One region of the Nocardia sp. X0981 genome, then DNA from elsewhere that is predicted to be linked to it. Evidence: predicted binding sites of a transcription regulator. Region 1 holds the regulator's gene; the other holds the start of a gene.
The links. The regulator HspR, encoded in region 1, represses chaperone genes until heat shock. The targets are predictions, from matches to a motif close to ANNTGAGTNNNNNNNACTCANNT.

Region 1 (14,787 bases):
GGTACCGAAATCCCGCTCTCCGCTCCGGGCGCGGCCGACGCGCGGAGCGGAGAGCGGGACGGTCTCTAGTTCGTGCGGATGCGCAGGCCCGGGTTGTCGGAGAGCACGACGCTCACCGGCTGTGCGAACAACTGCGGGGCGTTACCGGTGAGCACGCCCAGAAGGTTGGGGATCTCGCAGATGGGGTAATCGGCGACCGAGGAAGCGCTCGAGATGCCCAGGGCCTGGCGCCCGGTCAGGATCGGCCCGCCGCTGTCGCCGGGGAGGGCGCAGATATTGGCGGAGAAGCTCTGGGTGAGCTGGCGGTCACCCACCTGAACGGTCTGATCGACGGCGTTCACCACACCGCAGCTGAAACCGGTCCGCGAACCGGATTTGCAGACGGGGGCACCGACCACCGGGGTGGCCACCCCTTCGATCGGCACCGGTGCGGCGCCGGGCACCGTGACCAGATTGTTCTCGAAGCGGCCGGCGGCGCCGTCCTCGATGTCCAGGATCGAATAGTCCTGGTTGCCGAGGACCGACTTCTGGAAGGTGGCGATCTTCGGACCCACCTGGTTGCCACCGAGCGATTCGTGCACGGTGGCGGCACCGACATTGTCCAGATCGGGATTGCAGTGGCCCGCGGTGATGTTCACGACGTTACCGCCGGGGCCGACACCGTTGAAGCCGAAGGAGCAGCGCAGCGAGGTATCGCCGGCGATCGAGGCGAAACCGGAACCGCCGCCCACCGCGGCGGTACCCGCCTCGGCCACGGCCGTGGCCTGCGGCAGGGTTTCCGCGGCCACCGGCGGGGCCATCACGATGACGTGTGCCGGGTCGATGAAGTTCGGCATCGGCAGCCCGGGCTTGTCCACCCGCACCGCGATGCTGTTGTTCACCGTATCGATCACGACGCCGCGAACCAGTGCGGATACGGCCTCGGGCTGACCGTCGAGCCAGCGCTCGAAGGCGCTCTTCTCGCCGCGCAGGGTGGATTCGCTCTTGGCGACATTACGCACCACGAAACCGGTCGATTCGGCCGCGCCGCGGGCCTCCTCGGCACCGGGGCCGGGGGCCAGGGCGATCACGCCCTTGCCCTGTTCGTCGAGCCAGGCGCCCGCGAACACCTGCGGGTACTGCCGCTGGGCGGTGGTCGCGAACGCGGCCACCTGCTGCGCCGTATCGGCGCGCTGCAGGTACTCCTCGGGGGAGAGGTGCAGATCGCGGTTCAGAGCCGCGACGAGGTCGGCGGGGAGCCCGAGACCGGGGTCGGGGGCCGCCGAGGACACCGCGGTGGGACCGAACAGCAGCACGGCCGCCGAAGCGGCGACAGCAGCACGGTACGCCCGGTTCCTGGACCGGGCCGCCCGTCGTTTACCTATGCGTGGCATGAGCATGCAGAGACTATATCGGGCTCACCCGGCATTCGGCCTGGTTCGTACCGTGATGCCGCTGCCGACGCCGCCACCGGAGGTCGCGTCGATGCGAGCCAGGATGGTGCGGATGGGAATGCCCAGCGTGGCGGTACCGCCGAACTGGGCCAGGGCGATATTCGCCTTACCGCAATCGGGCGCGTCCGCGGCATTGGAACCGCTGGTGATCCCCAGTGCCAGGGTGCCGGAGATGATGGCGCCGCCGCTGTCGCCGCCGAGGGTGCAGGCGGTGCTGGCGAAGCCGCGGATGATCTTGGACTCGCCCTCGGTGGTGAACAGCTGGGTTTCCACCCGGTCGGCCACCACGAAACCACAGGTGAACGTCGAGGACTGCCCGGACTTGCAGACCGGCGCGCCGACCACCGGATCGGCGGTGCCGGTGATGGTCAGGGTGGTGCCGTTGGCCCCGCGTACCGACGGCTGGTCCATTCCGGCGCCGACCGCCCGCTCGTTCAGCTGGATAACCGAATAATCGAGTGCGCTGTCGCCGCCCAGTTCCGACCGCACGAATGTGCCGAGCTGCGGACTGGCCGGGATGTTGCGGACATTGGGCCCGTAGACGGCGGCCCGTTCATCGCCTTTGCCGAGGTTCGGGTTGCAATGCCCCGCACTGATATTCAGTGCGTTCCCCGCGGAATCGACACTGTTGAAACCGAACGAGCAGACATCGACGGTGCGCAATTCGGCGGCGTCGAGCGGACCCGGTGCGCTGATATAGGTGTCTCCGCCCATCGGCCGGCGTTCGACCGGCCCGCCGCCGTCCGGTTCGAGGACCACTTTGATATTGGCGATGAGGGTCGGCAGATTGAGCACATGAGCCAGCGGCGTATTGGCGACATTCACGACCAGCTGGCTGTTGAGGAAATCGATGGCGATCGAATTGATGATCTGCGAGATATCCCGCGGCTGTCCGGCCACCCATTGGTTCAGCTGCGTCAGCGAGGTTTCCAGGGCGGCGGCCGAGACCGGCGCCAGCCGGGTCTGGTACCCGTCGGCGCTGGCCACCTGGGCAGCGTCCGGCGAGGTCACCGCCACAACAGGTTTGCCCTCCTGGTTGATCCAGGCGCCGGCGAAGACATCGGGACGTTCGGCCCGGAACTCCGCGGCGTAGGTCTGCAACTGCTGGGCACGCGCGGAACGGTCGAGATATTCCGTCGGCGTCATGTTCAGATCGCGGGACAGCGCTTCGACGAGCTCGGCCGGAAGATCCTCGGCACCGAGTTGTTCCGGGGCGGGTGCGGCCGAACCGGAAGTCGCACAGAACAGGGGAGCCAGGAGAACGGTCGAGCCGATAACGGCAGCCTTGACCGCGGCGCGACGCGCCACCGACTTGCGCATGAAGTCCCTTCGTCGGCACTGGGTGCCAGATAATCCATGGCCACGGGATTGGATCCGTTGGCGCACAGGTTTGCTCGAGCTACAACCGGGCTGCCGGGGTGGCCGGAATAACACCGGTCAGCGCAACACTCTAAGGCACAGATCGCTATCTGGCTTCTTCTTGACGACCTTCCTTCGATCCGGTGTCTGGAAGGTCCGGATCCTCGGTGCGGAAAGGCATCGGAAACGGGAAGAACTCGAAACCCGGCGGCCGTCGCGTGGTGGTCCGGGGCTCGGTGGTCGATTCGGTCGAGCTCGGCTCGCTCAGGGTCGGGCCGGAGGGCAGACCGGTGGCCGGCGGCTCCGTGGTCGTAGCCGGTGGCTCGGTCGTGGTGGTGATGGTGACCGGAGGTTCGGGGGGCGCCGGTGGCTCTTCCGGATAGGTCGGTTCCGGCTCGTATGTCGGTTCGGGAATATAGGTCGGTTCGGTGGGCGGTGGCGCGACCGGTTCCGGCGGTACCGGCGGCAGCTCGGGGGTGGGGGTTTCGGTCACCGCGGGCGGCGGGGGGCCGGGTTCGGCGGCGCCGGTGCGCAGGAACGCGGCGACTCCCGCCCCGCCCAGTACCAACCCCACCACGGTGGCGGCGGCCACCAGCAGAGCGGTGCGGTGCCGGGCCGCGACCGCCGGTCTCCGGGCGGGGGCGCCCGGTTTCTTCGCGGTGGCCGCCGGAGCGGACGACGGTGCGTCCGCCGGGACCGCCGCGACCGTACCCGAGGCAGCGGGGGAATCGCCGGCCGTACCCAGTCCGGCGGCGAGTACGCCGAGGCTCGGTCCACCGTAGGTGGCCTCCGGGTCCACGGCGGGGACCACCGCGGAGTACGCCTTGGCCGGGGTGTCGCCGTCGCGCAGCTTGGGCATGATGACCGTGTCGAGGAAGGAGTTCTCCGCCGTGGTGGGGTCGGGCGGGGTGGCACCGGCGGGGGTGTCGAGTACGACGGCCAGGGCGGCCCGGCCCGCGCCCTCGGCGAAGTACCTGCCGGTTTCGGTGGGGGTGAGGCCGGCGGGCGGGCCGGGGAACTCGTCCTCGCCGATCAGGGCCACCGATTTCAGGCCGAGATAGTCGAGCGCGCCGCGCAAGGCGAGTACCTGCTCGCCGCCCCAGTCACCGGGGTGGGTGGCGTAGAACTCCGCGGGGCCCGCGAGGTATTCGGAGGCCAGGTCGATCAGGCAGAACATGGCGGTGGCGAGCAGATCCTCGCCCCGGTAGGCCTCACCCTCGTCCACCGCAACGCCGGCCGGATCACCGACGGCGGATACGAAATCGGTGATCGTATGGGTGTGTCCGGGTGGTGGCACCGCGCCGCCGAGTACCGCGTCCCCTTCCTCGGACATGTGCAGGATCGGCTCGCGGAGAACGAAGTGCGGATCCCGGCCATCGCTCACGACCGCCGCGGTGCACGCGTGTTCGGCGATGTGCAGGCCCACCCCAGTGGCCATCCTCGGATCCTCGCTTCGACTTCCTGGTCCAGCAACCACGACACGGGTTCGCCCATGCTCGGCCCGGCGCGAGGCACCGGGTCATCATGGGCGGAGCATTGACAATAACTCCGATACCCGGCCGGTGGGGATCCGGGCATTACGGTCCGCGGGGGCGCCGCGAGCGGTACCGCCGGGCCATGATCCCCTGTCGAGCGGGTTTGCCGTGGTAGGTGTGGGTCGGGTGGTGTGGGCGCCCTTTCGTGTGGGGCGGGAATAGATCCGTAGGACTCCGGGTTGAGCCGATCGACAATATTGAGTGAAGTGGGCTCAAGTTTGACTTGACGACCCGACTCCGGCCGGGGCAGGATTGAGTCGACCACGCTCAGTATTGCTGGGACCGTGCTCTATGCCGTGCCTGGGGCTGGTCCGAGCGCCGCGCCCTCCGGGCCGCGGCGTGATGGGTGTACAGCCCACAGAGACACAAGCAGTCGAAAATGAGGAGGAAACAAATGGCTCGTGCGGTCGGAATCGACCTCGGGACCACGAACTCGGTCGTCGCCGTTCTCGAAGGTGGTGAGCCGGTCGTCGTGGCCAACTCCGAGGGTTCGCGCACTACGCCCTCTGTCGTCGCGTTCGCGAAGAACGGGGAGGTTCTGGTCGGGCAGCCGGCCAAGAACCAGGCCGTGACCAACGTCGACCGTACGATCCGCTCGGTCAAACGCCATATCGGCACCGACTGGACCGTGGAGATCGACGCCAAGAAGTACACCTCGCAGGAGATCAGCGCTCGTACGCTGATGAAGCTGAAGCGGGATGCGGAGGCCTACCTCGGCGAGGAGATCACCGACGCGGTCATCACCGTCCCCGCCTACTTCGAGGACGCCCAGCGCCAGGCCACCAAGGAGGCCGGGCAGATCGCGGGCCTGAACGTGCTGCGCATCGTCAACGAGCCCACCGCGGCCGCCCTGGCCTACGGCCTGGACAAGGGCGACAAGGAACAGACCATCCTGGTCTTCGACCTCGGTGGCGGCACCTTCGACGTCTCGCTGCTGGAAATCGGCGAGGGTGTCGTCGAGGTCCGCGCCACCTCCGGTGACAACCACCTCGGTGGTGACGACTGGGATCAGCGGGTCGTGGACTGGCTGGTGGAGAAGTTCAAGAACAGCTCGGGCATCGACCTGACCAAGGACAAGATGGCCATGCAGCGGCTGCGTGAAGCCGCGGAGAAGGCCAAGATCGAGCTGAGCTCCTCGCAGAGCACCTCGATCAACCTGCCCTACATCACCGTCGACGCCGACAAGAACCCGCTCTTCCTCGACGAGCAGCTCTCCCGCGCCGAATTCCAGAAGATCACCTCGGACCTGCTGGACCGCACCCGTGCGCCGTTCCAGTCCGTGGTCAAGGATGCCGGTATCAAGGTCTCCGATATCGACCACGTCGTGCTGGTGGGTGGTTCCACCCGTATGCCCGCGGTAACCGATCTGGTCCGCGAACTCACCGGTGGTAAGGAACCCAACAAGGGCGTCAACCCGGACGAGGTCGTCGCCGTCGGCGCCGCGCTGCAGGCGGGCGTGCTCAAGGGTGAGGTCAAGGACGTCCTGCTGCTCGATGTGACCCCGCTGTCGCTGGGTATCGAGACCAAGGGTGGCGTGATGACCAACCTCATCGAGCGCAACACCACCATCCCGACCAAGCGCTCGGAGACCTTCACCACGGCCAACGATAACCAGCCGTCGGTGCAGATCCAGGTCTTCCAGGGTGAGCGGGAGATCGCCGCGCACAACAAACTGCTCGGTTCCTTCGAGCTGACCGGTATCCCGCCGGCCCCGCGCGGTGTGCCGCAGATCGAGGTCACCTTCGATATCGACGCCAACGGCATCGTGCACGTGACGGCGAAGGACAAGGGCACCGGTAAGGAGAACACGATCAAGATCCAGGACGGCTCGGGCCTGTCCAAGGAAGAGATCGACCGGATGATCAAGGATGCCGAGGCGCACGCCGCCGAAGACAAGGCACGTCGCGAGGAGGCGGAGACCCGCAACCAGGCCGAATCGCTGGTGCACCAGACCGAGAAGTTCATCGCGGACAACGAGGACAAGGTGCCGGCGGACGTGAAGTCCAAGGTCGAGGCCGCCGTGGCCGAGGCCAAGGAGGCGCTGAAGGGCACCGATATCGCCGCGGTGAAGGCCGCCGTGGAGAAGCTGGCCACCGAGTCGCAGGCGCTGGGCCAGGCAATCTACGAGTCCCAGGCGGCGGACGGCGCGGCCTCCGGTAACGGAGCCGCGGGTGCGGCCGCCGGCGACGACCAGGTGGTCGATGCCGAAGTCGTGGACGAGCCGGTCGACACGGAGAAGAAGTGACAAACGCGGACAACGCAGGTAATCACGAGGAACCGATCAGCTTCGTAGACAAGCGCAAGATCGATCCGGAGACCGGTGAGGTCCGGGAGCAGGGCGGGGCGGCCGACGGCGCCGCCCCGGCCGAGCCCGGTGCGGGCGAACCCATCGCCCCGCAGGCGCCACAGGCGGGTCAGGACGGGGACGGTGCCGATGCGGCGCCGGCCGGAGTCCAGGCCGAACCGGTGGACGAACTCGCCGAACGTACCGCCGATCTGCAGCGCCTGACGGCCGAGTACACCAACTACCGGCGTCGCGTCGAACGCGACCGCAAGGCCGCGATCGACACCGCCAAGGCGTCGGTGGTCACCGAGCTCCTGGGTGTGCTCGACGATCTGGACCGCGCCAAGGCGCACGGCGATCTGGAATCCGGGCCGTTGCGCTCGGTAGCCGACAAGCTGATCGGGGCCCTACGGAAACAGGGTCTCGAAGAGTTCGGGGCCGAGGGCGAAGCCTTCGATCCGAATCTGCACGAGGCGGTTCAGCACGAAGGTTCCGGGCACGACCCGGTGATCGGCGTGGTGATGCGTAAGGGGTACCGCTTCGGCGAGCGGGTGCTGCGGCATGCGCTGGTCGGAGTCACCGACGGCGTGGGTGGTCTCGCGGCGGACGCCGCGGCGAACCCGGAAACCGCCGCCGCGGAACCCGCGGGAGCGGAGGCATCGGATGCTGATGCCGGCTCGGACGATTAGCGTTTTCGCGTATGCGAGGGAGGCGGTGGTGCGGGGCGACCGCGGAAACACCCGGGCGCGCCGCATGACGATATCGAAAGGAGGAGATGCCCGGTGAGCCAGCGGGAGTGGATCGAAAAGGACTTCTACAAGGAGCTGGGTGTCTCCTCCAACGCCTCCACGGAGGAGATCAAAAAGGCGTACCGCAAACTCGCCCGCGATCTCCATCCGGACGCCAACCCGGGTGACCCCAAGGCCGAAGAACGGTTCAAGGCGGTCAGCGAGGCCCATACGGTGCTCTCGGACCCGGCCAAACGGGCCGAATACGACGAGACCCGCCGCCTGTTCGCAGGCGGCGGGTACGGTCGGCCCGGCGGTTTCACACCCGGCGCCGGTGGTGGGTTCTCGCAGAGTTTCGACCTGGGCGATATCTTCGGCCAGGCCGGTACCGCCGACGGTGGTCTGGGTGATCTGCTCGGCGGCCTGTTCAACCGTGGCGGTGGCCGCACCACCAGCCGGCCCCGCCGGGGGTCGGATGTGGAGGCGGAGACCACCCTCGGGTTCCGTGAGGCGGCCAAGGGCGTCACCGTGCCCCTGCACCTGACGAGCCCGTCGCCGTGCACCACCTGCCACGGCAGCGGCGCCAAACCGGGTACCAGCCCGCGGGTGTGCCCGGTCTGCAACGGCAGTGGAGCGGTGAGCCGGAATCAGGGCGCGTTCGGTTTCAGCGAACCGTGCGACGACTGCCGGGGCACCGGGTCGATCATCGACGATCCGTGCGTGGACTGCCGCGGTAGCGGTATCCAGAACCGCACTCGCACCATCAATGTGCGGATCCCGCCCGGAATCGCCGACGGGCAGCGTATCCGGCTGGCCGGTCAAGGGGAGGCCGGGCTGCGGGGAGCCCCCTCGGGCGACCTGTTCGTGACGGTGCACGTGAGCCAGGACAAGGTCTTCGGCCGGACCGGCGACGACCTGACCCTGGTACTACCGGTCAGTTACAGTGAATTGGTGCTCGGCACGACCGTATCGGTGCCCACTCTGCAGGGCCGGGTCGGCGTGAAAGTGCCGCCGGGTACCGCGGACGGCCGCATCCTGCGGGTGCGTGGCCGCGGAGTGCCCAAACGTGGTGGCGGAGCCGGTGATCTGCTGGTCACCGTGAAGGTCGCCGTGCCACCGAAGCTGGACGACGATGCCGTCGCGGCGGTGCGCGCGCTGCAGGAGGCGGAGAAGGCCAGCGGGTTCGATCCGAGAGCTGGATGGGCAGGTGCGTGATGTCCACTGATCCGAAACGAACACCCGAGGGTGGTTCGGCGCGCCGTGCGTCGAGTACCGAGTACTTCGTGATCTCGGTAGCCGCCCAGCTGGCCGGTATGCACGCGCAGACATTGCGCACCTACGACCGGCTGGGCCTGGTTACGCCGCAGCGTACTTCGGGCGGCGGCCGGCGCTATTCGGTACGGGATGTCGAGCTGCTGCGCGAGGTGCAGCGGCTGTCCCAGGACGAGGGCGTCAACCTGGCCGGCATCAAACGGATCATCGAACTCACCAACCAGGTCACCGAACTCCAGCAGCGGGTGGTGGAACTGACCGCGGAACTCGAGCGGGAACGGGCCCGTCCGGATTACCGGCCGGAACTCATTCCACCCCAGCGCAATACCGCGCTGGTGGTCTGGCAGCCACGTAACCGGCGTCGCTAGGGCCCCGAGTCACGGCCTGCCGCGGGCCGGCCCATCGGGGCATCCGCCGCCGCGATCCGGCGTCGGGCCGGTGGATCCCCACCGGACGAGGCCGCGCAGCCGGTCCGGGTGGGAGGTCTTCGCCTTGCCGCCCTCCGCTGTCGCGGTCATGTTCGACACGACTGGGCGGTGGACCCGTCGGGCCAGGCCGGTAATCGCCCGTTCGTGTCGATCAGCGACCTCACCAACCGGGTCGCCGAGTGCTCATCGCGTGCCAGAGCACTCCAGCCCCGGGCCAGCGGACCGGTCGGCCGCAGACCGGTCCAGGAGCCGATCATGTGCGAACCATCAGGGTGAAGGGCGAAGTAGAGCGTCCCTATGTGGCGAATATTCCCACCCGAGGTCCGGTACCACCCCAGCAGGACGTCGCCGTCCCATAGTCGTAGTTCTCCGCGCCACGCGTACAACCCGTCGGCGACCGGATGGGCGCGGTCTCCATCCGCTAGTTGGAGCAGTTCCTTGTCCTGCGCTATGGCCATCGGATGAGTGCTCACGTCGTCGTCGCTGTGCCCTGTCTGCCATGCCGTCCACCACTCGCCCGACAAGTCGGTACCGGCTGCCTCCGCGCCGGCCAGTTCGGCCAAGGAAACCTGTAACGCGGCGGCCAGCCGGACGCTGACCGCGAGGCTGGGAGACTGCCCGCCGGACTCGTAGCGACCGATCTGGCGTGGAGTGACGCCCACGAGCTCGGCGAGCCGGTCCTGTGACAGCCGGAGTTGGCTTCGCCGCACACGGATCACGTCAGAGGTCTTGCTCATATCTCATCTTCTCCATGCCCGAAGAGAACGCCAAGTGGACTCAATAGTCCTATCATTGGGCAAGTTTCGTGCTCGATCAGGACTAGTTGGTCCTTCTTTATGGGGAAGGTCATGGAAAAAGCACCTGCCATCGCCTATTTGCGCACCGACTTGTCAGGAGCCCGGCAACACTGGGACGAACGCCGTATGCGCTGCCTGGCCGAACGACTCGGTTACTTCCTGTGCGGAACCCTCGTACTATCTGCCGCCACACACAGCCGGATAGATCGTCTGCTCGGGCAGATCGCGCTCGAACGCGCGGAGGCGGTCTTCGTACCGCATCTGGACCATCTGGACGGCGAACATATGCGCGTAGTAGCCCGAGCCGACGTAATAGTGGACACCCATGAGGTCTATGCCCGTTGGCCTTCGATCACATCCTGGAACAACATGATGTGCCGGCCTCCGGAAGAGGGCGGCGATCACTGCCCGGCGGTCCTTCGCTCCGGCGGCCGAAGACCTGCCGGCGCCACATGCCGATCCTCCGCCGGCCGGCCGCGGCGGAATCCGTGACGGGTTCCCGGCCGATAACCATACCCGCGGTGTCGAGCTGTGCCGGCCCGGCATCGCAGGTGTCCCGGAGGCTCAGGCGCCCTCGAACTGGATTCGTTCGGCCGGAGTGCCCGCATCGAGCAGCCGTTCCACCGTCGAGCGGGTCATCGCGGGGGAACCGCAGACCAGCACCTGGTGCCGGTCGAACGATCCATAGGAGCCGACCACCTCGGCGAGCGTGCCCTGGATCAGATCGTCCTCGTCGAAACCTATGTCCACCCGGTGGCTTTCGTGCCATTGATCGGGCCAGGACGGATCCTCGAGCCGCTCCACGACCGGTACCACCGTGAGCCACGGCAGGTCGGCGGCCAGCAGGACGAGCATATCGGCGGCGTAGAGATCACGCGGCGAGAAACCGCCGAAGAAGAGATAGGTGGTCGGGGGGTTCTCCCGCCGGGCCAGTTCGAGTATCTGGCTGCGCAACGGGGCGAGGCCGGTACCGCCGGCGATCATCACCACCTCCTCCCCTTCGGGGTCGACGGTGAACGTGCCCAAGGGCTCGGCGAGTTTCCATTGATCACCGATTCTGGTGTCGGCGACGATTCCGCCGCTGCACCAGCCGCCCGCCACCGTGCGCACATGGAATTCGAGTTTCCCGTCCAGCGAGGGCGGTAGGGCCGGTGAGAACCGGCGGCGGATACCGGGGAACTGCGGAACCTCGACCTCGAGGGACTGCCCCGCCGTGAACGGTACGTATTCGCCGATGAGCCGGATCACCGCCAGATCGTGGCGTAGCCGGTGATGTTCGACGACATTCGCCAGCCAGTGCGACTGCTGGGGTGAACGGCCGGGGGGTACGCGCGGGTCGTTGGTCATAGCTCTCCCACTGACAGGCCGGGCCGGGCGGTTGCCGCCCGGTGCCCGATACGGTGCGGACGTCCGATCACACCGGATCGGTGCTGATGATTCCCTCCGGGGTACCGACCGCCAGCAGCGCGCGCCGGGTATCGGCGATCATCTTCGCCGAGCCGGCGATCTGGATCTGCCGATCCTCCCATGCGCCGAAGCTGGCGACGACGGCGCCGAGGTTACCGACGAGACGCCGGTGCATGCCGTAGGGGGCGTCCTCGGTGGGGTGCGGGTACCACCACGGGTTGGTCTTGTGCTCGCAGACCGGCACGACGGTGAGCCAGGGATTGCTCTGCGAGAGCTGCCACATGTTCTCCACGTCGTACAGGTCGCAGGGGTAGACACCGCCGATGAAGAAGTGCACCCGCGGGTTGATTCCGCGCCGGCCCATTTCGATGAGTTGAGCGCGTAACGGCGCCACCCCGGTGCCGGAGCCGATCATGAGCACATCGCGGCCGCTGTCCTGGTCCACCTGCAGGCCGCCCAGGGGGCCGCCGATGAGCCAGCGGTCGCCGACCTTCGTCTCGTTGACGATCGAGGGACTCACCCAGCCGCCGCGCACCTTGCGTACGTGGAATTCGATCTCCCCGTAAGGGTTCGACGGGATGGCGGGCGAGAGATAGCGCCACATACGTGGTCGCTGCGGGACCGATACGGGCACGTACTGGCCGGCCAGGTAGGGAATGGGGTCGTCGGATTGCAACCGGACGATGGCGAGGTCGTCGAGGACGTGCCGGTGCCCGACCACGGTGGCCTCCCAGTAGGGCGGCGAATCGTCGGAGTTGGCGCCTATCGCCATGGCCGCGGAAATGAGCAGGCACACATCACGCCATCCTTCGGCGAGTTCCCGGGTCCAGTACGGGCCGTTGTAGGTCTGGAAGGCGGCATAGAGGGCGGGCCCGGCCTGATCGTAGTGTGCGGCTTCCACACCGTATTTACGGTGATCCCGCGCCAGCTGTTCGAGGAACTTCTGGGCACGGTCCCAGTCCTCGAGGTGATCGAGCATGTACTGGATCGCGGTGACCAGCCGTTTGGCCTGCATATCCATGGCCGGCGGGAACAGTTCCCGCAGCCGTGGGTTCTCCGCGAACAGATGACCATAGAAGGCGCTGATCAACCGCTCGGGTCCACTCGGTGCGTCGAGCACCGACTGGAAATTGGCGCGGACCAGCGCTGCCGAACGCGCATCCACGGCGTGGAGCTTCCTTTCCCTGAAATCTGCCCTGAAGGGACGTAACCGTTACCGGCCGTCCTGCCCTGGACCAGTATCCCCGAAAATTGTGAGGATGGTGTGTGTGAGATACGTGCGAGAGGGTTTAACTGATCTTGTCAGGGGGTATCGCCGCCTCGCTGCGCCCTGCGGCCCAGCGCTTTTGTGGCAATCGGGACGGAGCCGAGGTTCGGCAAAATTCTCAAACTTGAGCGGAACAGACTCAACCTTTGAAACGTTGAACCGGTCAGAACGGCACGAGTCATCGATCGGTGCGGCTGCCGGAGGATATATCGACTAGCAGGAAGGTGCTTCGTGGACTCGTTCAACCCCACCACCAAGACCCAGGCCGCGCTGACCGCCGCGTTGCAATCCGCCTCGGCCGCCGGTAATCCCGAGATCCGCCCGGCCCATCTGCTGGTGGCGCTGCTGGATCAGACCGACGGTATCGCCGGGCCGCTTCTGAAGGCGGTGGGCACCGATCCGGCTACTGTCCGGCGCGAGGCGCAGGATCTCGTGGACCGGCTTCCGCGGGCCACCGGCGCCACCACCGCCCCGCAACTCGGTCGCGAAGCGCTCGCCGCGATCACCGCGGCCCAGCATCTGGCCACCGAACTCGGCGACGAATACGTATCCACCGAGCATGTGATGGCCGGTCTGGCGGCCGGGGACAGCGATGTGACCATGCTGCTGGAGAAGTACGGCGCCACCGCCGCCGCCCTACGGGAGGCGTTCACCGCCGTGCGCGGTAACGCCAGGGTCAGCAGCCCGGACCCCGAGGGCAGCTATCAGGCGCTGGAGAAGTACTCCACCGATCTCACCGACGCGGCGCGCGCCGGCGAACTGGACCCGGTGATCGGCCGCGATACCGAGATCCGCCGGGTGGTGCAGGTGCTGTCGCGGCGCACCAAGAACAATCCGGTACTCATCGGCGAGCCCGGCGTCGGCAAGACCGCGATCGTGGAAGGTCTGGCACAGCGCATCGTCGCGGGCGACGTCCCGGAATCGCTGCGCGGTAAATCCGTCATCTCGCTCGATCTGGGCGCCATGGTCGCCGGGGCGAAGTACCGCGGCGAATTCGAGGAGCGGCTCAAGGCCGTGCTCGAGGAGATCAAATCCAGTGCCGGGCAGATCATCACCTTCATCGACGAACTGCACACCATCGTGGGCGCCGGCGCGACCGGCGAATCGGCGATGGATGCCGGAAACATGATCAAACCGATGCTGGCACGCGGCGAACTGCGGCTCGTCGGCGCGACCACACTGGAGGAGTACCGGCAGCACATCGAGAAGGACGCGGCCCTGGAGCGCCGCTTCCAGCAGGTCCTGGTCGGTGAGCCCTCGGTGGAGGATACGGTGGGCATCCTGCGCGGGATCAAGGAGCGCTACGAGGTACACCACGGCGTGCGGATCACCGACTCCGCGCTGGTCGCGGCGGCCGCGCTGTCCGACCGCTACATCACCTCCCGTTTCCTACCGGACAAGGCCATCGACCTGGTCGACGAATCCGCCTCGCGACTGCGGATGGAGATCGACTCGCGGCCGGTGGAGATCGACGAGGTCGAACGCGCGGTGCGCCGGCTCGAGATCGAGGAGGTCGCACTCACCAAGGAGACCGACGAAGCGTCCAAACAGCGGCTGGAGAAACTGCGCGCCGAACTCGCCGACGGCCGGGAGAAGCTCAATCAGCTCACCACCCGCTGGCAGAACGAGAAAACCGCCATCGACCAGGTCCGGGTGCTCAAGGAGCAACTCGAGGCGCTGCGCGGAGAGTCCGAACGCGCCGAACGCGACGGCGATCTGGGCAAGGCCGCCGAACTGCGCTACGGGCGGATCCCGGCTCTGGAGAAGCAGCTCGCGGAGGCCGAGAAGGCGTCCGGCGCGGCGTCCGACGGCGAGGTCATGCTCAAGGAAGAGGTCGGGCCCGACGATATCGCCGAGGTGGTCTCGGCGTGGACGGGTATCCCGGTGGGCCGGCTGCTCGAAGGGGAGACCGAGAAACTGCTGCGGATGGAATCGGAACTGGGCCGCCGGGTGGTCGGACAACACGCCGCGGTGCAGGCGGTATCGGATGCGGTACGCCGCGCCCGGGCCGGTGTCGCCGACCCGAACCGGCCCACCGGGTCGTTCCTGTTCGTCGGCCCCACCGGTGTGGGTAAGACCGAGCTCGCCAAGGCGCTGGCGGATTTCCTGTTCGACGACGAGCGGGCGATGGTCCGTATCGATATGAGCGAATACAGCGAGAAGCACGCGGTGGCCCGCCTGGTCGGCGCCCCGCCCGGATATATCGGCTACGACCAGGGCGGACAGCTCACCGAGGCCGTGCGCCGCCGGCCCTATACGGTCGTGCTCTTCGACGAG
Region 2 (14,787 bases), 200 kb from region 1:
CCATCGCTCCCTCGATCCGTCACGCGCTGTTTTTCTGCTTCCAGGCACAGAACGAGGTCGCCAACCCCGATCTGCTGTTCCACTCCCAAGGCGAGGAGTGGCGCCCGAACACCATCCGCGGCGTGATCCCGTACTTCCTCGGCGCTGTCGATCCCGAACAGGCTGCGCGACGCAACCGGTTGCGATTGCTGCGCCGGGACCTCTCCGATCTCGAGGCCAAACTCGCCCAGAGCCGCGACCTCGGCCCAGCCTCGGGCCAGGCCCGAGCCCTGCTGACCGAAGCGCTCGAGGCAGGGCTGCTTTCACAGCGCGACAGCGAGCCGACCGCCGAGGAAGTCTCCGGCCTGCTCCGCTTCGCCCTCGAAGGCGATATCCAGCTCGCGCCCGCGGCTGAGAACCACCGCGACAGCGACGGCGATCCGCTGGCCGCCGCCACTGACCGGCGTACTCAACTACGCCGTGCAGTCGGACAGTCTCGGGCTCGCATCGCCGACCTCAAACGCGCGCTCGAGGAGAATGACGACTTCGCCGGACAAGCACGCGAGCAGCGCACCCGCCTCGCGTCCCTCGGGCTGATGCGGGTGAACCAGGGCGCCTCCCAGGCCGCTCACTGCCCGGTGTGCGAGAGCCCGATCGCCTCGGCCAACAGCACGGTGACCGCCATCATGCGCGACCTAGAGCGACTCGATGGCGACCTGCAGGTCATTGGCAGCGACACGCCTGCGCTGCAACGGCAACTGGCCCGGGAAGAGGAGCAACTGCAGCAGTTGCGCGCAGCTCTCACCCGCAACCAGGACGAAATCAACGAGATCAGCGCCGGGCTGCGCGCGCTGCAGCAGGAGCCGGACGACGCGCAGCGCGCCGCCCATGTGCGTGGCCGCATCAGTCTCTACCTCGACACCACCGCCCAACACGTCAGTGGCCCACAGGTCGAGGATCGCCGCGAGGACCTACAACGGCAGATCGCTGAACTGGAGGATCTCCTCAGCGACGACACCCAGAACGACCGGCTCACCAGCTACCTATCGCTGATCAGCCAGAACATCCGCACCAAAGCAGCAGCGCTCGTACTCGACCACTCAGACGCGCCCGTCCGTCTCGACGTCAACCGGCTGACCGTCGTCGCCGACACCAATGACGGCCCCGTCCGACTCGCCGACATGGGCAGCGCCGAAAACCACCTCGGCTACCACATCGCCACGCTGCTGAGCCTGCACGAGTGGTTCAGCGAACACCGCGCACCCGTCCCGCGGACGCTGATCCTCGACCAGCCGTCCCAGGTGTACTTCCCCGCCGACTACGGTGAGCCCACCCGCGACCTCAGCCACCTGCTGAACGTCTACCAGACCATCGTCAACACCACCCGGGCCCTCGACGGTGCCCTTCAGGTCATAGTCGTCGAACACGCCGATCTGACCGCCCCGCTCTTCCGTGATCACGTCGTCGAACGCTGGCGTTACAGCAACAACCAGGCGCTCGTACCTCCGGAGTGGATCACTGAACCTATCGAGGACGAGAACGCGTAGCCTAACCCTCGACGTTCAGACCCCGCCTGTCCAGTGCGCCGCCGGCCGGTCCACTCCGTTCGAGGCGATGCCCTGATGTGAGACTCTGCTACGAAAGCACTGCTCCAGCGGCACCGCAGGTCAGGCCGAGCGAAGAGTTGGGCGCTGACCGGAGGTAGGGCCAGCGCAGTTCGCAGGCGAGACGGGTGATGTGCCGATTGTCTCGGCAAGTTCGAAACCCTGTTCGAGGGAGCGGTAGATGAGGAATTTGAATGGCACGCCACTGGTGGCTCAGTCGCTCGAGGACTTGGCGGTCCACGTTCGGGGGCTGGCTGTGGAGGAGCCGGTACGGGTGAGGGACTCTGCAGGCGTCGGCCCGGTGTTCCTGGGAGCAGGGTGCGTTGCACTTTCAGTCTTGGCGGTGAGGCCATCGGTGTAGGTGCGGTAGGAGGAATTGCAGCAGTGGTGCATCCGGTGTGCCGCATGTGCGTGCGACCATTGCGCCGAGGTGTTCCTCTCCTGGGTACGGGGTCGATCGCAGCGAGCCGCGGTTGCCGTGAAGCAGTTGGGGGACCGCGTCGAAGAAGCGGTAGCGATCGGATGTCGGCACCGGTGAGTGGGATATGTTTTCGGTTGCTTCCCAGTCGGGTACCAGGGCCGTCAGTACCGTGTAGGCGAGCAGAGGCCGGGGGTCGGTGGCTTGGTCGTCGAAGAGTTGCTGGTAGGGGAAGCGTTGCCAGGCCCCGGCGGTGACGCGACCTGTTCCGGCGAGCCATGGTGGTGTCCAGTCCAGCGGCCCGATCACGGGCAGGGTGCTGATCGTTCGTAGGGTATCCAGGCCAGAGCGAAATGTGTGGTCCCAGTGGATGTCGCATGCCAGACGGGTTCGGGTGTAGCGGGTGTAGGCGGTGCCGCGGAAGTACTGAGCCAGTACGGGGGGAGCCCAGGCGATGTCGCTGCCGGTAAACCGTTCCCAGAAACGTGCTCTCACCTCGGGGGTGAGCTGCTCGGACTCCCTGTGGTTTCGGTGGTTGGCGGTGTCGAGGGCGGTGTCGAGGAGTTCGGGTTGGGTGCCGAGAATGCGGCGCGCACGGTAGTCGATGGGTGGTGGCGCGTGGTGCAGCTTCGAGGCGAGGTCTTCGATGTCGTGCAGCCGCTGCATCCAGTGGCGGTGACCGAAGATTCGGGCGATCTCGGCGTCGATGCGGCGGGCCGACTGCCACGGGTGGCCCAACTCCAATGCCATTGCCCCGGTGGGTATGTCCCGACCGAGACGCAACAGGCAGATGGCGACCGCACTGCGTGTGGTGGGCTTATCGCCGATACCGTCGATCGCTTCCGGCCATAGTTGCTGTGGGACCCAGGTCGCGGGCACGGTGAGCGGAACGGTGCGGTGGTCGGGCAGCAGGTCGCTAGGTGCGACCTGCTGTTGCCGGGCGGTGTCCAGCTGGGCCGGTGGCAGCGCCGGGTGGGTCCGTCCACATCGGAACAGCAGGTGATCAGCCGGTTTCATCAGGTGCTCGCGTCGGCGCAGCGCCGCGGCCGTGAGCAGTGGGTTCGGTGTCGGTGTGATTGTGCCCCGACCGGTGCTTAGCGGATCCAACGGGCCGGACGGTGCCAGAAGGAGGTCGAGTGCGTGGTTGGTTCGGTCGGCGACCAAGTCCTCGAACAGGGCAAACGTATCGGCGAGGGCCCGCACGAGCCGATGGGAGTCGTCGGGGCGGTTGCCGTTCCGGTCGGCGAGGGCCGCGGCCAGGCAGCACAGAGCGTGCAGGCCCATCGTGCGTGGAACGGTGAATTCGCCGAGGGTGACATGTTCTTGTGGTGCCTCGAAGGCGCAATCGAGCAGATCTGCGAACAGCAGCTGCGCGTGGAGCAGGGCCGGGTCGACCGTTTTGGCGGGAGCGAGTGTCAGGTCGGCTCCGCAGAAGTCGGACCGGTGTGAGCCGGGCATCTTCTCCGGGCACCGGTCGACCGGGCCGGCCCGGTAAACCCACGACCGAGAGGACCACGGCTTCTTGGCGCAGCTCGGGCACTGGGACACCAGTTCGACTCGATGCTCGGGACAGGCCAATGCCCACCATTCCAGCCACTGCTCCCGCCAATACCCCGATGCCGCGAGGCAAGCAGGACACCAACGGTCGAGGGTAATCGGCTGCACAGCTCTCAGTGGGTCTACAGCGTTTCCGACGGCGATAGCGGCCTGATCGGGCTCCGCGGGTCCGTCGGTCTGGTTGTGCGGGAGCCCCAACGTTCGCGCGAACTGTGCGAAGTCCAGCATGACTGCCATGACGGCGCCGGTTTTGCTGTCTTCCGACATCGAGGGCAGCGCCATCGTCTTGACGATCTGGCTCAGCGATACACCGTAACGGTGGCTGACTCGGCCCAGCCACCGTTCGAACTGCTCATCGTGATACCGCGGAACGGCCAGGGGCCAGGCATCGATGTCGCGGCCGGGGCACACCGGCGTCAGCAGCCAGCGTGCAGGATCTTGAGGATCAGGCGGGGGCCCGGAGGCGGGATTGGGCAGCGCCATCGGCGATTGCTCGCTCGACGATATTGGCGTCGATTGTCTCTGCGCCGGTGTTGATCGCGAGCGAGCACATGCGATCGAACAGGTCGGTCAGGGACCCGATACGGCCCTTCGAGCGTCGGAATAGCTCGCGTGCGTGGTCTGCGAGCATGTCGCGATGGGCATCGGCGAGGATCGTGTGTGCCTCGAAGGCGTGTAGCAGGTCGGTCCAGGCGCGTAGGCCGGCCGCGGTGTCGATGGCGAAGGGAACGACAGGACACGGTGTGGTTCGCGCCGCGGTTTGGGCGTATTCGGCTTCCTCACCCAGCAGACCTTCGTCGAAATAGTGTTTGTGCGCCAGCCTGACCCCCGTATAGATGAACGTGACCGGCATCTCGTTGGCCAGCCATTTCAGGTGGTTCGACACATCGACGCCGTTGCGATGCCGGAAGTTGATGAAGTGCAGGTCGTCGATCACGATGAGCCTGGTATCGCAGCTGAGGACGCAGTCGACAGCCAATGATCCCAGCGTTGACTTCGTTTTGGCCCGCGCGGCTGGATGGCCGTAGAACTGCAGCATCTTGATGTTGAGGTCCTTGAGTGTCATCCCCGCCGCCAGCGAGAGAAACGCCACCGGTAGGCGCTGGTTTCCCTCTGCTGTCACCGGTCCGTAGCGGCGGATCTGTTCGAGATGGAACTGCTTGGCGTACCGCGCGGCGATGGTCGTTTTGCCCAATCGTGGTTTGGCATCGATGACCACCGCGCCCTTGACTCGGTCGCTGTCGCGGTGGTTCTCACACATCACCTGATCGATTAGCGCGAACGCGGCGCTGAGCTGCTGGGTCTTGACCACCGGTGGATTGGCATGCCATACGTAGCGAGCCAGGTTGTAATCGGCGACTTCTTCCTCGCTCAGCTGCGACATCTGTTCACGGGTCAAGGTGTCGAACCGCGGACGCGGCGGCGTGTTCGCGAAGGCATCCCAGCCCTGTTTGCGGGATAGCGGGAATCGGCGCGTGTCATGCTCGGCCAGCCAGGCGGCCCACGGATTACTCATCAGTCGAGTACCTCCAAGCCGTCACTGTCGGGATGCTCGATGTAGTACTGGGCGAATACGTCCAGGTCGTCGGCCGCTTCGACCTGCGCGGCGCGCGCGTCGCGTTCGGCGAGCAGGTCGGCCACACCCGGAGCAGAGGCGCGTTCCCGCCGCTCCTGGGACCCACCAGTATCTTCCGGTGCAGTGACGTAGGTGGCTCGCTGGGCGCTGAGACGGCGAGCCAAGCTGCGGTCTCGGCGGGTTTCGACTTGGCCGCGGCTCCACTGTTCGAGTAGCTCCCTCACGGCTTGGCGAGGCTCGACAAACCGGTTTTCGCGCAGCGATACTCGCTTGACGTATTCAGCGGCGTCCTTACTGAACGGCTGGTGTAAAGCCGCCGCGTGCTCCCATGTCAGCGTATGCCAGAGTGGTTTCGCCGACTGTGAAAGCCCCGGATCGGGATCTCGGAAGTACACCTGCCGTATGTCGTGGACATCGACGAATATCGGCCACTTCCCCGCGTAATTTCCCTTGTATGGGGAGAGGGTGTCGCGGTAGTCACCAATACCGGGACCATCATAGAGACGATTGTCGATCGACACACCCTCGTGAGTGATGTGGCGCCACTGCACGTCGAGGAATTCGTAGGCCAGGTCGGGGCTCGTCGGTAGCGTCACCCCGCCCGCCGCGGCGACGCCGATCTCGAAAGCCTCACTTGGCGACAACTTCACGCCTGCGCACTCCGGGACACACAACCCGGAGTGCCGCGAGCGGTGATACACCGATCCCACCCATTCGCGGATGATCTGTTCCAACTCGCTCACGTAATAGAAGGCTTCGCCCTCCACATCCGCGCCGCGGGAAGCGATATCAGGGCCCTTGTAGGCCGGTAGGTGCTGGAGCAGGCCTTGTCGCAGGGTCAGGAAGAATCTCTCCAAGGCTGCTTTGTCGGTGGGCTTGTATGGGATTGCCGGCTGGACGTTGATACCGAAGCGTTGGCAGGCGCCCAGGACATGCGCAGCCATGTACTGGGGCCCCCTGTCATAGACCACCGTCTCCGGCATACACGCCAGCAGGTCACCCGTATGCCACACCTTCACCGGCGAGATGTCTTCATGCCCGACCAGCACCGTGCCCGGAACGCCGTGGAAAGGCCAGATGCCGCCCTCAGCGGCAGTCTGCGGCGATACACATTGGAACAGCACATTGGTGACGTCAACCGACTTCGTCGAGATCGGCGACAGCCGCAAGCCGAGAATACAACGGCTGTACAGATCCATCGCCACGGTCAAATTGACCCGAACCCACCGCAACGTGACCGGCTCCATCGCGAAGACATCCAGGTCATTGGTATCGAGCACCACATACTCGCCGGGACGTGTGGCGCGCAGCCTTCCGTAGGGCGTGCCGGGCCGGTTCGCGACAGACCTACGAGCCTTGGCGCTTCCGAAGGAATACTTGCCTTTGGACAGTTCTGCCACTCGCCGGTACGCAGTAGCCTGCGACGGTAGCCGGATCGCTCCAGGACCATGTTCGTTTTCGAGCCGGATCGCGGTGGAATCGATGATGGAGCCCTTGGACGGAGTCGACCGGTTCGTGTACTGCCGCAATTCCGCCAGACACGCCTCGTCCCACAGCGGATGCACACCGCGACGAGTTCTCCCCAGAATCCGCGAATCGACCAGACCAGCGATGCCTGCCGTCTCATACGCGGCCAGCCAACGCTGCACAGTCCGTACAGACACTCCTAACTTCGCGGCCGTCTTCTGGCAGGCCGGAGCACGCTCCGACGCTGGCACCGCCCCGAGTTCTCGAAGGTACGCCGCCCGCTTCTCCAGTTTCCGCAGTTTCCTCGGCTTCAGACTGGTCAGCATGATCCCGACCGGGACAGCGCTCGCGGGATCCGACCCCGGATCGGATTCCATCAGCCTGGCGATGCGCGCCAACTCACCAATCTGGACCCGCATGACCTCGTCAGCGGAAATAAGAACAACGGTCCCACCGTCGAATGACTGCACCGTCCAGCTACGCCCGGCGATCCACACCGTCACGCCGATCCCGAGCTGCATTGTCGATGTCACGACCACGCCTCCCCGGTGCGCAACACCGATGAGCTGTCGAGAGGCCGGGCCAGATCAGCAACCCAGCGTCCCTGCCACAACATCGCCGAAATACACAGGTCAGGAATACTGACTTGGGCACGGACGAGCTCGGCCCGGATCTCACGCCACGGCCGACCGGCAGGATCGCAGTGCGCGGTCAAGTCCATGTCGCGCTTCGGGCGAAGAAATTGCCGCCGTGCGCGGCCGAGATACCGGATATTGGCCAATTCGATCTTGTCGCCCCCGCCCCACACTTCGTAACGCCACTGCTTGGCGGCGCACACACCCGCGGTCCACCGCAAGACCTCCGCCGCTCTCGGCTCCAGCTGGAACGTCGCTGGTTTGACATCGACCACAACGAATGAACCCGAACCCAGCTTCAACAGCAGGTCAGGCACATGCCGACGAACGACCGTGCCGTCACGTCCCCACAGCCAGAACGGCTGCGCAGCCATCCACGCCACGGACGGATCGAAGTCGGCAAGCCACAGCCGGTCCAGCTCCAAGCGGCTCTCGTAGTAGTGCTGAGTCCGTGTGGTCGACGACCAAAAGGCGCCGGTGTAGTGCCTCTTGCCCGCCGCAGTGTGAACTCGCCGGACTGGCAGGCCCCGAACCAGCAACTCCGCGTCCGCGGAACGCACGTCCGTGTCCACCCGGCCGAGCTCCTCGGTCGCGTAACTCAGCCCCACCTTCAATGCGGAGCGGATCCGCGCGGACACCTCTCTATGGTCTCACCTGCGACAACAGATGAGAAGGGCGACAAGTTACCGACAGAAATATGAGAAGACGACACATCAAATGAGAATCGACATGGCGGCTTCGCCGTGGGCGAACACCGGTGTGGAACAAAGGCCACCCCGGTGAAGTTGAGTGGGTGTAGCTCAAGTTTTGGAGGTTGTGTTCGTGACTACACCACTGAATCTTCCGGTGCTGTTCCTGACCGATCCCATCGTGCTGCCGGGAATGGTCGTGCCGATCGAACTGGACGAATCCGCCCAGGCGGCGATCGATGCCGCGCAGGCCGCGAAGACCGGAACCGTTCTACTGGCCCCACGCCTGACCGAGGGTTACGCCGCCTACGGTGTGGTCGCCACCATCGAACAGATCGGCCGGATGCGCGGCGGAACGCCCGCCGCCGTACTCAAGGCGGAACGGCGCGCGAAGATCGGGCACGGTGTCACCGGGCCGGGTGCCGCGCTGTGGGTGGAGGCCGAACCGGTCGAAACGCCCGCCCCGGACGGCCGCACCCGGGAACTGGCCGCCGAATACAAGAAGCTGGTCGTCTCGGTGCTGCAGCGGCGCGAGGCGTGGCAGATGGTCGACGCGTTCAACCAGCTCACCGACCCGTCGGCCATCGCCGATACCGCCGGCTATGCCGCCTACCTCACCAACGAGCAGAAACGTGAACTGCTCGAAACCCCCGACGTCACCGAGCGCCTGAACCGCCTCGTCGAATGGACCCGGGCCCATATCGCCGAAGCCGAGGTCACCGAGAAAATCGGTGACGAGGTCCGCGAGAACATGGAGAAGAGCCAGCGGGAATTCCTGCTGCGCCAGCAGCTCAACGCCATTCGCAAGGAACTCGGCGAGGACGAGCCGGACGGTGCCGAGGACTACCGCACCCGCGTCGAACAGGCCGATCTTCCCGACAGCGTGCGCGAAGCCGCGCTGCGCGAAGTGGGCCGATTGGAGCGGTCCAGCGATCAGAGCCCCGAATCGGGCTGGATTCGGACCTGGCTGGACACCGTGCTGGAACTGCCGTGGCGGGTGAAGACCGAGGATTCCACCGATGTGGCGGCGGCCCGGGCCGTACTCGACGCCGACCACCACGGCCTGGACGAAGTCAAGGACCGGATGGTGGAGTACCTGGCGGTCCGGGCGCGGCGCGCGCAACGTGGCCTGGAGGTCGTGGGTGGGCGCGGTTCCGGCGCGGTGCTGGTGCTCGCCGGCCCGCCCGGGGTCGGGAAGACCTCGCTCGGCGAATCCGTCGCCCGCGCTCTGGGCCGCAAGTTCGTGCGGGTCGCGCTGGGTGGGGTCCGGGACGAGGCGGAAATCCGCGGTCACCGGCGGACCTATGTCGGCGCGATGCCCGGCCGGATCGTCCGGGCGATCAAGGAAGCCGGTTCCATGAACCCGGTGGTCCTGCTCGACGAAGTCGACAAGATCGGCTCGGATTACCGCGGCGACCCCGCGGCCGCACTGCTGGAAGTGCTGGACCCGGCGCAGAACCACACCTTCCGCGACCACTACCTGGATATGGACCTCGATCTCTCCGATGTCCTGTTCCTGGCCACCGCCAATGTCATGGAAACCATTCCCGGCCCGCTGCTGGACCGGATGGAAGTGATCACGGTGGACGGGTACACCGAGGACGACAAGGTGGCCATCGCCCGCGACTTCCTGCTGCCCCGCCAGCTGGAACGCAATGCTCTGACCGCCGAGGAGGTGCGGGTCACCGAGCCGGCGCTGCGTGAGATCGCGGCGAACTACACCCGGGAGGCGGGTGTCCGTCAGATGGAACGGCTGATCGCCAAGGCGCTGCGCAAAGCGGCGACCCGCTTGTCCGAAGCCGGGAGCCCCGCCCAGGAACCGGGCGGCGATCCCGCGCCCGGTGCGGTGGGCACGGAGGCCGTGGCCACCGATGGCGGGGCGCAACCGCTGACCATCGATATCGCCGATCTGAAGGACTACCTCGGGCGCCCGCGGTTCACACCGGATTCGGCGGAACGCACCGCTGTGCCGGGCGTGGCGACCGGCTTGGCGGTCACCGGACTCGGTGGGGACGTTCTCTATATAGAGGCCAACACCGCCGAGGGTGAACGCGCGCTGACCTTGACCGGCCAGCTGGGCGAGGTGATGAAGGAATCGGCGCAGATCGCGCTCACCTATGTGCGGTCGCATCTGGGCGAGATCGGTATCGAGTCCTCGGTCCTGGACCGCAACCTGCACGTGCACGTCCCTGCGGGCGCGGTACCCAAGGACGGTCCGTCGGCCGGGGTCACCATGGTCACCGCGCTGGTCTCGCTGGCGCTGGGCCGTCCGGTGCGCTCGGATATCGGGATGACCGGTGAGGTGACGCTGAACGGCAGGGTGCTGCCGATCGGTGGGGTGAAGCAGAAACTGCTCGCCGCTCAGCGTGCCGGGCTGAAGACGGTGTTCATCCCCGCGCGTAACGAGCCGGATCTGGACGATGTCCCGGCCGATGTACTGGCCGATCTCGAAGTGCGTCCCGTGGGCGATGTCGCCGAGATCCTGGCCTACGCCATCGAACCGGTCCGCGAGCCGGCTCTGGACGGGCGGCCTTTGGCGGCCAGCGCCTGATCCTCCGGCCCCACGGGCCGCGGCGGTTCTCTTCGGGAACCGCCGCGGCCCGTTCCGCCTTCGGTACGCCGCTCCGGGTACCGGGCGGTGTCCGGCGCGTCGAGGCGCGCTGCCACCGCGTTCTTCCCCTTCCCGGTCCGGGGTGACACCATCCGAACAGGGCCGTACAACCGATCCCGGATCCCTCCGGGGCACGGCCCGGCGGAGGAACGAGGGCGCTGATGCGGGAGACGACGAACCCGGCCGGGGCCGTGGAACGGCCGCCGGCTCGTGCGACCGCGCGCGGTATCGCCGCGGCCGTCCTGTCCGGCCTGGCGGCCGCCGCTGTGGTTCTCGGGGTGGGAGAACTGTTCGCCGGCCTGATCGACCCGGATGCCGCGCCCTTCCCGGCGCTCGGCGCCGTGGTCGTCGACCACACACCGCAGGCATTACGCGAGTTCGCCATCGAACGGTTCGGAACCGCCGACAAGCTGGTGCTCTTCCTGTGCATGGGGGTGGTGACGGCGGTGCTGGGCGGTGTGATCGGCCTGCTGGAGCGGCGGCGGCCCTACGGCAGCGCCCTGCTCGTGGCGTTGGGCGTGCTCGTCTGCTTCGCGGTTCTGCACCGGCCGTACGCGACCGCGGTATCCGCGGTACCGACCTTGCTCGCCGTGGCGGCCGGTGTGGTGACGCTGCGAACGCTGACCGCCCGGATATCGCACCGCGAACCGGCACCGGTATCCGCCGGTGACCAGGGCACCGAGCCGTCCAGGCGCCGTTTCCTGCTGCTCGCCGCCGGTGTCGCGGCGTTCGCGGCCGGAAGCGCGGCGGCCGGACGACGGCTCGGCGAGCGGATGCGGGCCGTCACCGCCGACCAGGGACGTTTCGTGGTTCCACGCCCGGTGGCCGCCGCCGCGCCACCACCGCCCGGTACCGATCCGCCGGTGCCCGGCCTGACCGTCTTCGAAACCCCGAACGATGCCTTCTACCGGATCGACACCGCCCTGCGGGTCCCCGCGGTCGCCAGTACGGACTGGCGGCTGCGCATCCACGGCATGGTGGAGCGGGATATCGAATTCGGTATGGCGGATCTGCTCCGGCGGCCCGCGGTGGAGAAGACGATCACCCTCACCTGCGTCTCCAACGAGGTCGGTGGTGATCTGGTCGGGAACGCGCGCTGGATCGGGTATCCACTCGCCGAGCTGCTCGCCGAGGCCGGTATCCGTCCCGACGCGGATATGGTGCTGTCCACCAGCGCCGATGGATTCACCGCGGGTACGCCGGTGGCGGCGATGACCGATGGTCGCGACGCGCTGCTGGCGGTGGGGATGAACGGTGCTCCGCTCCCGATCGAGCACGGTTATCCCGCGCGTCTGGTGGTGCCCGGCCTCTACGGCTATGTCAGTGCCACCAAATGGGTGGTCGATCTCGAACTGACCAGATTCGATCTCGCTCAGGCGTATTGGACACAGCGGGGCTGGTCCGAGCGTGGGCCGATCAAAACCACCGCCCGCATCGATGTACCCGCTTCCTCCGCCACTGTCCCGCCGGGGCCGACTGTCGTCGCGGGCGTGGCCTGGGCTCAGCACCGCGGTATCGCCGCCGTCGAGGTCCAGGTCGACGACGGACCGTGGGAGCGGGCCGAATTGGCGCCGGAGTACTCGCTGGACACCTGGCGTCAGTGGACTTGGCGCTGGAATGCGCCACCCGGCCGGCACACCCTGCGGGTGCGTGCCACGGACGGGACGGGCCGGGTGCAGACCGCGCAGCGGGCCCGTCCGGTGCCGGACGGGGCGACAGGCCTGCATTCGCGGTCGGTCACCGTGGAGTGACCGACCGCGGTGCGGTCAGGCCGCGGCCGGTGCCGTATCGTCCGCGAACTGGGTCCGGTACAGCTGCGCGTAGCGGCCATCCGCGGCGAGCAGTTCGGTGTGCGAGCCGCGTTCCACGATCCGCCCGGCCTCCACCACCAGGATCTGGTCGGCGGCGCGAATGGTGGAGAGACGGTGCGCGATCACCAGGGCGGTGCGTCCCTGTAGCGCCTCGGTCAGCGCTGCCTGAACCGCTGCCTCGGAGGTCGAATCCAAGGAGGCGGTGGCTTCGTCGAGTACCACCACTCGTGGCTGTTTGAGCAGGAGCCGGGCGATGGTCAGCCGCTGGCGTTCGCCACCGGAGAGCCGGTAGCCGCGTTCGCCGACCACGGTGTCCAGGCCGTCGGGCAGGGAGCCGACCAGTTCGGCCAGCCGCGCCCGGCCCAGCGCGTCCCACAGCTGCTCCTCGGTCGCCGCCGGATCGGCGAGCAGCAGATTGGCCCGGATGGTGTCGTGGAACAGGTGGCCGTCCTGGGTGACCAGGCCGACCGTCTCCTGGATGGATCCGGTGGTCAGCTCCCGCACATCGGTGCCGTTGAGCCGCACAGTGCCCGCGTCGACGTCGTAGAGCCGGGAAACCAGCTGGGCGATCGTCGATTTACCCGCACCGGAGGAGCCCACCAGGGCGATCAGCTGTCCGGGTTCGGCCCGCAGCGAGACCCCGTGCAGTACCTCCTCGCCGCCGCGGGTGTCGAGGGTGGCCACCTCCTCCAGCGAAGCCAGCGAGACCTTGTCCGCGGACGGGTATCCGAAGCGCACCTCGTCGAGTTCCACCGCGACGGGACCGGCGGGTACCGGCCGGGCGTCCGGGGCGTCTTCGATCAGCGGCCGCAGATCGAGCACCTCGAAAACGCGCTCGAAACTGACCAGCGCCGACATGATCTCCATTCGGGCGCTGGCGAGCGCGGTGAGCGGTGAGTACAGGCGAGTGAGCAGCAGGGACAGCGCGACGACCGCGCCCGCGTCCAGCTGGCCACGCAGCGCGTACCAGCCGCCCAAGCCGTACACCAGGGCCACGGCCAGCGCCGAGACCAGGGTCAGCGCGGTGACGAAAACGGTTTGCAGCATGGCGGTGCGTACGCCGATATCGCGGACGCGCCGCGCGCGCAGCGCGAACTCGGCGGATTCCTCGTGCGGCCGCCCGAAGAGTTTCACCAGGGTGGCGCCCGGCGCGGAGAAGCGCTCGGTCATCTGAGTGCTCATGGCGGCGTTCAATCCGGCCGCTTCGCGCTGGATATCGGCCAGTCGATTGCCCATTCGCCGGGCCGGGATCACGAAAACCGGCAGTAGCAACAGGGCGAGCAGAGTGATCTGCCAGGACAACCGGAGCATCACCGCCAGGGTGAGCGCCACCGTCACCAGATTGGCGACCACGCCGGAGAGCGTATCGCTGAAGGCCCGCTGGGCCCCGATGACATCATTGTTCAACCGGCTGACCAGGGCACCGGTGCGGGTCCGGGTGAAGAAGGCGATCGGCATCCGCTGTACATGGTCGAATACCGCGGTCCGCAGATCGAGGATCAGGCCTTCGCCGATACGGGCCGACAGCCAGCGGATCACCAGGCCCAGTCCGGCATCGAATACGGCGAGGCAGGCGATGGCCAGTGCCAGCAGGATCACCGTGCGCGGGGTGGAGCCACCGACGATCTCGTCGACCACGCGCCCGGCCAGTAGCGGGGTCGCGACGGCGAGTACCGCGGCAACCACGCTGAGCACCAGGAACGTGGTCAGCCGTCGTCGGTGCGGACGGGCGAAATCCACGATGCGCCGCGCCGTGGCGAAACTGAAGGGCCGTTGTTCCTCGGGCGCGTGCATGCGCCGATACATCTGGTCCCAGGCCACTGATTCCATGCTCATCCGACATGTCCTTCCGCTCCGGAGCCGGATTGAACTCCAGCGCACCGACACTAAAAGCTCAACTATCCTCGAGGTCAAGTGCCGGGTTCTCGAGGGGAGCGAGTTCGAGGCGGACACCGAGCAGACGGACCGGCCGGTCCAGCGGAAAACGCTCCAGCACCCGGAGCGCGGTATCGGTGATGGCCGCGACATCCGCGGTGGGGTTCGGTAACTTGCTCTGTTTACTGCGGGTGTAGAAGGTGGCGGTGCGAACCGTGACCGCGACACGGACAGCGGTCCGTCCCGTCGCGGCGATCTCCTCGGTGACCTCCCCGGCCAGCCGGACCACTTCGGCGCGGATCTCGGCGTGGTCGAACAGATCGCGCGGGAACGTCCGCGATCTGCTGTGCCCCACCACGGGCGGGGGTGTGGTCACCACCTCCGTATCGCCCGCGCCGCGACCCAGCACCCAGAGGTAGGGACCGTTGGCCGGCCCGAACTCCGCCGCCAGTCGTGCCCGGTCGGCCGCCATCAGATCGCCGACCGTATGGATGCCCAGCTCGGCGAGCCGGGCCGCGATCCGGTTGCCGATCCCCCACAGCGCGTTCGTCGGCCGGTGCGCCAT

Region 2: a site for HspR is predicted at 8,020-8,042, ahead of lon (endopeptidase La). Genes of this name have one in related genera too.

What each region holds. Positions count from the first base shown of each region.
Region 1 is NZ_OZ372435.1:1,059,013-1,073,799, reverse strand. It holds gene ACYR7D_RS04670 (S1 family peptidase) at 66-1,379, opposite strand; gene ACYR7D_RS04665 (S1 family peptidase) at 1,398-2,753, opposite strand; gene ACYR7D_RS04660 (hypothetical protein) at 2,899-4,230, opposite strand; gene dnaK (molecular chaperone DnaK) at 4,722-6,572, shown strand; gene grpE (nucleotide exchange factor GrpE) at 6,569-7,300, shown strand; gene dnaJ (molecular chaperone DnaJ) at 7,394-8,554, shown strand; gene ACYR7D_RS04640 (heat shock protein transcriptional repressor HspR) at 8,554-8,979, shown strand; gene ACYR7D_RS04635 (helix-turn-helix transcriptional regulator) at 9,126-9,776, opposite strand; gene ACYR7D_RS04630 (hypothetical protein) at 10,014-10,163, opposite strand; gene ACYR7D_RS04625 (FAD-binding oxidoreductase) at 10,401-11,183, opposite strand; gene ACYR7D_RS04620 (globin domain-containing protein) at 11,251-12,408, opposite strand; gene clpB (ATP-dependent chaperone ClpB) at 12,742-14,787, shown strand, end outside.
Region 2 is NZ_OZ372435.1:1,263,776-1,278,562, reverse strand. It holds gene ACYR7D_RS05560 (DUF3732 domain-containing protein) at 1-1,526, shown strand, start outside; gene ACYR7D_RS05555 (TniQ family protein) at 1,915-4,041, opposite strand; gene ACYR7D_RS05550 (TniB family NTP-binding protein) at 4,004-5,074, opposite strand; gene ACYR7D_RS05545 (helix-turn-helix domain-containing protein) at 5,074-7,134, opposite strand; gene ACYR7D_RS05540 (TnsA-like heteromeric transposase endonuclease subunit) at 7,131-7,874, opposite strand; gene lon (endopeptidase La) at 8,119-10,476, shown strand; gene ACYR7D_RS05530 (molybdopterin-dependent oxidoreductase) at 10,698-12,287, shown strand; gene ACYR7D_RS05525 (ABC transporter ATP-binding protein) at 12,303-14,183, opposite strand; gene ACYR7D_RS05520 (DinB/UmuC family translesion DNA polymerase) at 14,242-14,787, opposite strand, start outside.